DNA from 2 places in the Kocuria sp. CPCC 204721 genome. Region 1 is predicted to be linked to the other one. Evidence: predicted binding sites of a transcription regulator. Region 1 holds the regulator's gene; the other holds the start of a gene.
The links. The regulator HrcA, encoded in region 1, represses chaperone genes, less so after heat shock. The targets are predictions, from matches to a motif close to TTNGCACTCGNNNNNNNCGAGTGCNAA.
Positions count from the first base shown of each region.

Region 2: a site for HrcA is predicted at 3,236-3,262, ahead of groL (chaperonin GroEL). Genes of this name have one in related genera too.

Region 1 is NZ_JAVKPO010000002.1:111,957-116,964, reverse strand. It holds gene RF637_RS03210 (16S rRNA (uracil(1498)-N(3))-methyltransferase) at 1-228, opposite strand, end outside; gene dnaJ (molecular chaperone DnaJ) at 225-1,367, opposite strand; gene hrcA (heat-inducible transcriptional repressor HrcA) at 1,430-2,452, opposite strand; gene RF637_RS03195 (DUF3097 family protein) at 2,616-3,494, shown strand; gene RF637_RS03190 (DUF4870 domain-containing protein) at 3,708-4,139, shown strand; gene hemW (radical SAM family heme chaperone HemW) at 4,145-5,008, opposite strand, start outside.
Region 2 is NZ_JAVKPO010000005.1:32,565-37,572, forward strand. It holds gene RF637_RS06525 (threonine/serine exporter family protein) at 1-830, shown strand, start outside; gene RF637_RS06530 (siderophore-interacting protein) at 835-1,686, opposite strand; gene RF637_RS06535 (uracil-DNA glycosylase) at 1,706-2,389, opposite strand; gene RF637_RS06540 (DUF3263 domain-containing protein) at 2,449-2,673, shown strand; gene RF637_RS06545 (hypothetical protein) at 2,825-3,151, shown strand; gene groL (chaperonin GroEL) at 3,408-5,008, shown strand, end outside.

The DNA of each region.
Region 1 (5,008 bases):
GTCGTGGTGGATCTCGTGGACGGTCACGCTCATCCGGTCCTTGGCCCCGGAGTCGAACGTGCACACCGCACGGGTGCCGTGCCCGTCCACGAGGTCCAGGGCCTCCCCCGCGCGCAGGCGCCGCACGGTCACCGCGTGCTTGGCCTCGGGACCCGCGACGTCCAGGACCTCCCCCGGGCGCGCCCGGGAGAGGTCCCCGGCGGGGACGTGGAAGACGGGGTTGGTCACAGGTCGTTGAACCGGTCCCGCAACCGGGAAAAGAACCCACCGGAGTGGTTGGTGTTCACGGTCGTGCCGTCCGCCGCTTCCTCACCGCGCAGCTCGGCGAGTCGCTCGAGCAGTTCGCGCTGTTCGGAGGAGAGGTCCTTGGGGGTCTCCACCTCGAAGTGCACCTTGAGGTCCCCGCGGCCCTTGCCCCGCAGGTGGGTGACACCCAAGTCGTCGAGCGTGACGGTCGCACCGGACTGGGTACCGGGATCGACGTCCACCGTGCGAGCGCCGTCGAACGTCTCGAGGCTCACGGTGGTGCCGAGCGCGGCGGCGGTCATGGGGATACGCAGGCGGGCGTGGAGATCGTCGCCCTCGCGGAGGAAGGTGGGGTCCGGATCCACCTTGAGTTCCACGAAGAGGTCGCCGTTGGGTCCGCCGGCGGTGCCGGCCTCACCCTGGCCACCCAGGCGGATGCGGTTGCCGGACTGGATGCCGGCGGGGATCTTCACGGTCAGGGGGCGGCGGTCGCGCACGCGGCCCTCGCCGTAGCACTCGTGGCAGGGGCTCTCGATGACGGTGCCGAAACCGTTGCACTGGGAGCACGGGGCCTGGGTGGTGACCATGCCCAGGATGGACTGGCGCTGGTACTGCATGTGGCCGGAGCCGCGGCACATGGTGCACGTCACGGGGCTCGTGCCGGGCTGGCAGCACGTGCCCTGGCACGTGGGGCACACGACGGCGGTGTCCACCGTGATGTCCTTCTCCATGCCGAACACGGCGTCCTTGAGGGAGATCCGCACGTTGATCAGGGCGTCCTGGCCCTGGCGGGTGCGGGACTGGGGGCCGCGCTGGCCACCGGCTCCCGCGCCCTGGAAGAACGTCTCGAAGATGTCGGAGAAGCCGAAGCCCGTACCGGGGAAGCCCCCGCCGAAGCCAGTGTCCGTGCCGTTCTCGTTGCCCGTGGCGTCGTAGACGCGGCGCTTGTCCGGGTCGGAGAGGACGTCATTGGCGTGGGAGACGCGCTTGAACTCCTCGGCGGCCTCGGGTGAGGGGTTCACGTCCGGGTGAAGTTTGCGGGCCTTCTTGCGGTAGGCGCGCTTGATCTCTTCGGCGCTGGCGTCCCGGCTCACGCCGAGGGTTTCGTAGTGATCGCTCACGATGTCGTCGTTTCTTCTTTCGTCGGTTCTACGGTTCTACGGTCGAGCGGGGCGGGCAGCGCTCACGTGCGCTCAGCCCCCAGGTTCTTGGACAGGTAGCGGGCCACCGCGCGCACGGAGGCCATGGTCGTGGGGTAGTCCATGCGTGTGGGCCCCACGACTCCCACCTTGGACGCGGCGTGCGGACCGTAACCCGTGGCCACCACGGACGCCTCCGCCAGGGGGTCGTCGCTGTGGTCGGAGCCGATGCGCACCGCGACCCCGCGTTCGTCCTGCTGCATCTCGGACAACAATCGCAGCATGGCCACTTGTTCCTCAAGCGCCTCGAGCACCGGGGAGATGCTCTGCGGGAAGTCCCCGCTGAAGCGCGCGAGGTTCGCGGTCCCGGCCATCACCAGGCGGTGTTCGTCCGACACCGCTGCGAGCACCGCGAGCGCCCCGGTCACCGCGGTCCCGGCGTCGCGCAGTTCCTCGGGCAGGGCCGGGGGCAGGGTCACGGCGGCGTCGGGGACGTCTTCCACGGGCGTGCCGAGCAGGCGTGCGAGCACGTGGGCGCGCAGCTCCAGCAGCTGGGCCTCGGTCAGGGTGACGGGCAGTTCCACGGTGCGTTGGGCCACGCGTCCGGTGGTGGGGATCAGGATCACGAGTACGCGGGCGTCCCCCACGTCCACGAGTTCCACGTGGCGCACGGTGATCCCGGTGCGCACGGGATACTGGATCACGGCCACCTGGTGGGTGAGCTGGGCGAGCAGGCGCACGGTGCGCTCCATAATGTCGTCCAGGTCCTGGGCGCCGTCCATGAACACCTGGATCGCGCGGCGCTGGGCGGAGGTGAGGGGCTCCAGGGCTGCGATCTGGTTGACGAACTCGCGGTAACCTCGGTCCGTGGGGATCCGCCCCGAGCTCGTGTGCGGGGCCACGATCAGCCCGTCCTCCTCGAGGGCGGCCATGTCGTTGCGCACCGTGGCGGAGGAGACGGGTAGGCGGTGGCGTTCCACGAGCGCCTTGGACCCCACGGGTTCACGCGAATGGACGTAGTCCTCCACGATGGCGCGCAGGATCTGCGCTCGGCGCGGATGCTCCATGTGTCTCACCTCCCGTTGCTGGCAATTCTGGCACTCAAGAGTTCACAGTGCTAATCCTGGCAGTCCAGGGCCCGTGGGTCAGGGGCCGATTTTGATACGCTCGCGGCTGATTCGCCTGCCCGGCGGCGCGCTCGCGCCGCGGCACGACGTCGAGGAGTCGCCCGTGAACGCATCCGGCTGGTCCTGGGGTCCCCAGGACCTAGGCAGTCCCGACGTCGCCCGCACCGGTGCCGTCTCCCGGGACGTCCCCGTGGCCCGGGACATGGTGCTCGAGGACGTGGAGACCGGGTGGGTGGGCGCCGTCGTGGGCGTGGAGACCATCGGCGGGATGCGCGTGGTGGGTCTGGAGGACCGGCACGGGCGCGTGAAGTCCTTCCCCCTGGGCCCGGGCTTCCTCCTGGACGGCGAACCCGTGCGGCTGGGCCCGCCCGAGACCCGCAGCGCCCCGGCCAAGCCCCGGATCACGCGGTCGGGGTCGGTCGAGGTCGAGAACCTGCGCGCGTCCGTGGCCAAGGAGTCGCGTGTGTGGGTCGAGGGGTACCACGACGCCGAGCTCGTGGCCAAGGTGTGGGGCCACGACCTCGCGGTCGAGGGCACCGTGGTGGAACCCCTGCACGGGATCGACGACCTCCCCTCAGCCATCGCCGAGTTCCACCCCGGCCCGCAGCGCCGGCTCGGGATCCTCGTGGACCACCTGGTCGCGGGCTCCAAGGAGTCCAGGATCGCCCAGGAGGCGCTCGCGGTCCCGGGTGCCCGGGACAACGTGCTCATCCTCGGACACCCCTACGTGGACATCTGGCAGGCCGTGAAGCCCAGCGCCCTGGGGATCCGGGAGTGGCCCGTGATCCCGCGCGGGGTGGATTGGAAGACCGGGATGGCACGCGCGCTGGGCCTGCCGCACCGCACACCCCAGGACGTGGGGCGGGCGTGGCAGGCGATCCTTGCACGAGTGAACACGTACGCAGACCTCGAACCGGCCCTGCTGGGCCGCGTGGAGGAGCTCATCGACTTCCTCACCGCCCCGGACGCCGCCGATTCCTGACCCGGGCTGCGCCTGACCTGCGGTGACCCACGACGTCGACGGCGCTCGCAGCCGGTGGTCTACGGATTCGGTGACCCGCGTTAGCGGTAACCCCCAGCGTGGGTGACGCCTGGTGTCGTCGTCCGGCGCGAGCCACGCGGGAACGACCGTAGGATGGGAGCACCGGCGTCCTCCGACCCGGATGGCTACCGCCCGTGAAAGGCACACCCGCTCGTGACTGACGCTGCTCCCTCCCCCTCCACTCGCTCCGCCGAGACTCCGTTCGAGTCCGTGGCCCCCGTGGCGCAACCCCTGGACGTGTCCCAGGACCGGCAGTGGGCCACCCTCGCCCACCTGGGTGGCGTGGTGGGCGTACTGCCCAGCTACATGATCCACCGGGTGTTCAAGGACCGTGGTCCCTTCACCGCTCAGGAATCCCGGGAAGCCGCCAACTACACCATGCTGCCCACCCTGGTGATCCTCGCGGGCATCGTGCTCTCACTCATCCCGTTCATCGGATGGCTCTTCTCGGTCATCGCCGCCGTGACCTGGCTGTTCCTGGCCATCACCTCCGTGCGCGCGGGCGTGACGGTCAACCGCGGCGAACCGCACCAGTACCGGTTCAACACCCACCTCTACGACAAGTTCGCGGCCCGCAACTCCTGACACGGTCACCAGTCGAGCAAGCGGCGCGTCACGGCGTCGGCCATCAGACGCCCCGCGTCCGTGAGGACCGCGGACCCGCGGAGGGCGGCGGCGCCGTCCAGCCAGCCGTCGGCGATCAATCCGGCCACCGCGTGCCGTCCCTCCGGGCGCAGCCCCTCGAGCGGGAGTCCCTCACGGATCCTGATCCCGAGCATCACGTGTTCCACGTACTGCGTCTCGCCATTCAAGGTCTCGCGGCCCACGGCCGGTGAGTCACCCCGGCGCACGGCGGCCGTGTAGGGCAACGGGTGCTTGAGGTTCCACCAGCGCACGCCGTCACTGTGTGAGTGCGCCCCCGGGCCGATCCCCCACCAGTCCTGATTGCGCCAGTACGCGAGGTTGTGCACGCTGCGGTTCTGCACCGCGCTGCGCCCGTGGGCCGCGCGGGACCAGTTGGACACCTCGTACCACTCGAACCCGGCCTCGCGCAGCAGCGCGTCCGCGAGCGTGTACTTCTCCGCCTGGTCGTCCGGATCCACGTCCGGCACCTCACCGCGGCGGATCTGGGCGGCCAGCTTGGTGCCGTCCTCGATGATCAGGGAGTACGCGGAGACGTGGTCGGGGTCCATGGCCAGCGCGGCCTCCAACGAGGTGCGCCAGTCGGCCACGCTCTCCCCCGGTGTACCGTAGATCAGGTCCACGCTCGCGCCCAGTCCGCGGTCCTTGGCCCAGCCGACGGCGCGCGGGACGTTCGCCGGCGTGTGCGTGCGTTCCAGCACGCGCAGCACGTGGGGCACCGCGGACTGCATCCCGAAGGACACCCGGGTAACCCCGGCCGCGGCGAGAACGTCGAACGTCTCCTCGCTCACCGAGTCGGGGTTGGCCTCCAC
Region 2 (5,008 bases), on a different contig from region 1:
TCTCCTCCGTGGTGGTGCAGTCCGTCACGGCGAAACTGGGGGCGTGGCGGATCCCGGAGTTCTTCTCCCTCGCGGCCAACGCCCTGGTGGTCACGCTCGGTGCCCTGTTGATCTCGGCGGTGGGGGTCGAGGTGTCCCCGCCCAGGGTCATCGCCGGTGGAATCATCATGCTGTTGCCCACCACCCGCATGGTCTCCACGATGCAGGACGCGATCAACGGTTTCCCCGTGACCGCGGCCGGACGACTACTGTCCACCGCCATGGCGTTCCTGGGGATCGTGGCCGGGATCGCCCTGGGGATCACCTTGTCCGCGCACCTGGGGGTCCCACGGATTGACGTTTCCCAGTCCGGGTTCACACCCGCGGCAGCCATGACCAACACGCTGTTCATGCTGATCTCCACCGCTCTGATCGCGATCACTATGCAGGCGAAGCCGCGTCACCTGCTGCCCGCCGTGGCCGCGGCCCTCGTGGGCCTCGGTTTTTACCACGGCATCGGCAGCTTCGATCCCAGCACACGATTGGCCACGGGCGTGGGGGCTGTGGCGAGCGGTTGCGTGGCCGCGCTGCTCGCGGCGAGGGCCAAGATCCCGCAGGCGATCCTCGCGATCCCCGCGATGACCTACCTGCTGCCCGGGTTGAGCCTGTTCCGCGGAATGTACGCGATCACCGTGGAGAACGAGACCACGGGGGACGGCATCACGGGACTCGTCAACGCCATGGTGTCCATCGTGCTGCTCGCGGCGGGCGTAGTGCTCGCCAAGTACCTCATGCGCCCGTTCATCGAGCGGATGCAGTACCTCTCCCAGCGGCGCAACCGCCGCCGCTGACCGGTCAGAGGATCTTGCCCACGGGCAGCTTCTTCTCCGCCTGGAACGTCTCCTCGGCCCGCCCGGCCGCCCAGTACCCGGACAGGGATACCTGCGAACGCTCGAGCCCGCGGACGTCGAGCAGTTCCTTCCGGGCAGCCTTCATGGCCTCGCGCTCGCCGTGCACGAACGCCTGCACCCCCGCGGTGTCCTCGGGCCACGCGGCGTTCGCGAGTCCCGTCACGAGGGCGCGCTCACCGTCCCGCTGAGCGGCGCGGTGCACCCAGCGCACCCGGACGCCCTCGGGGATCGCGAGGTCGGTGAGGTCGAGTTCGTGGGAGGCGTCCTCGACCTCGAGGACGGCTTCTCCGCGCGCCGAGGCGGGCAGCGCCTCGAGGTTCGCGAGCACGGCGGGGACGGCGGCGTCGTCGCCAGCGAAGACGCTCCACGCGGCGGCCGGATCCGGGAGCCACTTGCCGCCCGGGCCGAGCGCCACGATCCGGTCGCCGGGGGACGCGGCATCCGCCCACGGCCCCGCATAGCCTTCGGTGCCGTGCAGGGCGACGTCGATCCATACGGTCTCGGCGTCGGGTTCCGTGTGGCGCAGGGTCATGTGCCGCGTGACGGGCTGGTCCTGGGGTGCGGCGCTTTCGCGCGCGGCCCAGTAGTCGGGGAACGCGCCGGGCGCGGTCGCCGCGAGCGTGGCTGCGGAGAAGAAGACGAGCTTGACGTACTTCTCCGGCGCCTCCATGTCCTGGAACTGCTCGGCGTTCTCGATCCTGCACACCACGCGCACCATGCCCGGGGAGAGCTGAATCCGGTCCGTAACCGTGAGGTTGAGCTGGGGTTTGCGGGGTCGCGCCGGAGTTTGTGCCATGCGTCCAGCGTAGGTGTTGCTACGCGGGCAGTTCCCACGAGACGGGCTGGGCGCCCTGTTGTTGCAGCAGCTCGTTGGCGCGGGAGAACGGGCGGGAACCGAAGAACCCCCGGGATGCGGACAACGGGGACGGGTGCACCGATTCCACGGTGGGCGCCCCACCCAGCCAGTCCTTGGTGCCGCGGGCGTCGCGACCCCACAAGATACCGACGAGCGGTTGCTCGCGCGCCCCGAGCGCGCGGATCGCGCACTCCGTGACCGCTTCCCAGCCCTTGCCCCGGTGGGACGCGGGGGAGCCCGCGCGCACCGTGAGGACCCTGTTGAGCAGCATGACGCCCTGCTCGGCCCACGAGGACAGGTCCCCGTGCGCGGGCGGCGTGATCCCCAGATCGGAGTGCAGTTCCTTGTAGATGTTCTGCAGGGACCGCGGGATCGGGCGCACGTCCGGGGCCACCGAGAACGAGAGGCCCATCGCGTGGCCCGGGGTGGGGTAGGGGTCCTGGCCCACGATCAACACCTTGACCGCGGACATCGGCTCGCGCAGCGCGCGGAAGATGTGGTCCCCAGCGGGCAGGGTGTGGTGGCCCTCGGCGTGTTCGGCGCGCAGGAACTCGCCCACGGCCCGAATCTGCGGCTCCACGGGTTGCAAGGCACGGGCCCACTCCTCGTTCATGATCTCGTGCAACGGGGGCGGGGTGTTCACGGTGCGACCTCCAGGGCGTGCGGCCTCCGGGTGCCGCCCGGAGCGTTAGGGTTGAGCCCATGTCTACCACGGGCGACGGCCTCGACGAGCTCGACCGGGCCATCCTGGACCTGGAGTCCGAGCACTGGAAGTACCGCGGCGCCAAGGAGTCCGCGATCCGCTCCCGCCTGGGGTTGAGCCCCGTGCACTACTATCAACGGCTCAACGCCCTGATCTCCTCAGAGGCCGCCGCGCGCCACGCCCCCATGCTGATCTCCCGGTTGCGCCGCGCGCGCAATCGCTGAGTGGGTCCCCGGGTGCGCGTGGGATAGTGGGCAGCGCACCGCGGACCCCTGACCGCCGCGGGTCCGGCAGGCGGGGCGCACGCCGTCCCACGGTCCCGGCACCCGCGGGTCGGCGCCCCCGATCCCGCCGTTCGTTGAGGAGAGCCACAGCATGAGCGAGTACCCCCGTGACGAGTTCGACGACGTCCCCGAGGACGGCGCCCGGCAGGGTGCCCACCGGGGCCATAACCCGAACGCCCGAGCGGGGTCCCGGGGCAAGTTCCTGGCGATCCTCGTGACCGGTGTGCTCGCCCTCGTCCTGGGGGCGGTGGCCTTCGTGAACGCCCCGCGCACGGCCCAGGAAGCGCTCGCCCTCCCCGCCGCAGCCGTTGCGGTGTCCGCGGACGACGACGCCGCGGCCGGTGCCTCCGCGGTGGGTGCCGTGGCGCTCGGGACGGCCGCGAGCGACGTCGTGCCCGGAGCCCCCGCGGCCGCCTGAGCCGCCCGTTCAGCCGGGGACGAAACCTGAGTCCACTGGACGCAGGGCGTTTGCGGTTCCGGCATGACGAGTGCCACTATGGGATTAGCACTCAGTCGCGTGGACTGCTAACCGGGTCCGGTGGTGGTCGCGCGGCGGACGAGTGACATCACGGTGAGGTGGTTGCGGCGCGGTGAGGATCGCGGCGCGGCACCGTCCGTCGCGGGCATCGTGATGACAAGTCTTGTTTGTCAACCGTCCAGGAGGGACGAAACACATGGCAAAGATGATCGCATTCGACGAAGAAGCCCGCCGCGGCCTCGAGCGGGGCCTGAACACCCTCGCGGACGCCGTCAAGGTCACCCTCGGCCCGCGCGGACGCAACGTGGTCCTCGAGAAGTCCTGGGGCGCCCCCACGATCACCAACGACGGCGTGTCCATCGCCAAGGAGATCGAGCTCGAGGAGCCGTACGAGAAGATCGGCGCCGAGCTCGTCAAGGAGGTCGCCAAGAAGACCGACGACGTCGCCGGTGACGGCACCACCACAGCCACGGTGTTGGCCCAGGCCCTCGTGAAGGAGGGCCTGCGCAACGTGGCCGCCGGTGCGGACCCGCTGTCCCTCAAGCGTGGCATCGAGAAGGCCGTGGCCGCCGTGACCGAGCAGCTGCTGTCCTCCGCCAAGGAGATCGAGACCGAGGAGGAGATCGCCGCGACCGCGTCCATCTCCGCCGCGGACCCGGAGATCGGCAAGCTCATCGCCGAGGCCATGGAGAAGGTCGGCAAGGAAGGTGTCATCACCGTCGAGGAGTCCAACACCTTCGGGCTGGACCTCGAGCTGACCGAGGGTATGCGCTTCGACAAGGGCTACCTCTCCGGTTACTTCGTGACCGACGCCGACCGTCAGGAAGCCGTCCTCGAGGACCCCTACATCCTGATCGTCAACTCCAAGATCTCCGCCGTGAAGGACCTGGTCCCCGTACTCGAGAAGATCATGCAGGCCGGCAAGCCGCTGCTGATCATCGCCGAGGACGTGGACGGCGAAGCGCTCGCCATGCTCGTGCTGAACAAGATGCGCGGTGCCGTGAAGTCCGTGGCCGTCAAGGCTCCCGGTTTCGGTGACCGCCGCAAGGCGCAGCTTGCGGACATCGCGATCCTCACCGGCGGCCAGGTCATCACCGAAGAGGTGGGCCTGTCGCTCGAGTCCGCCACGATCGACCTGCTGGGCCAGGCCCGCAAGGTCGTGGTGACCAAGGACGAGACCACCATCGTGGACGGCGCCGGTACGCAGGAGGAGATCGAGGGTCGCGTGGCCCAGATCCGCGCGGAGATCAACAACTCCGACTCCGACTACGACCGCGAGAAGCTGCAAGAGCGCCTGGCCAAGCTGGCCGGCGGAGTGGCCGTCCTCAAGGCGGGTGCCGCCACCGAGGTCGAGCTCAAGGAGCGCAAGCACCGCATCGAGGATGCCGTGCGCAACGCCAAGGCCGCCGTGGAGGAGGGCATCGTCGCCGGTGGTGGCGTGGCCCTGATCCAGGCCGGTGCCAAGGTCTTCGAGTCCCTCGGGCTGTCCGGGGACGAGGCGACCGGTGCCAACATCGTCAAGGTCGCGATCGACGCGCCGCTCAAGCAGATCGCGCTGAACGCCGGTCTCGAGCCGGGCGTGGTTGTGGACAAGGTGCGCGGGCTCGAGACCGGTTGGGGCCTCAACGCCGCCACCGGCGAGTACGAGGACCTCATGGCCGCGGGCATCAACGACCCCGTTAAGGTGACCCGTTCCGCCCTGCAGAACGCGGCGTCCATCGCCGGGCTGTTCCTGACTACCGAAGCCGTGGTCGCGGACAAGCCCGAGCCCGAGGCCGCCGGTGCGGGCGCGGGTGC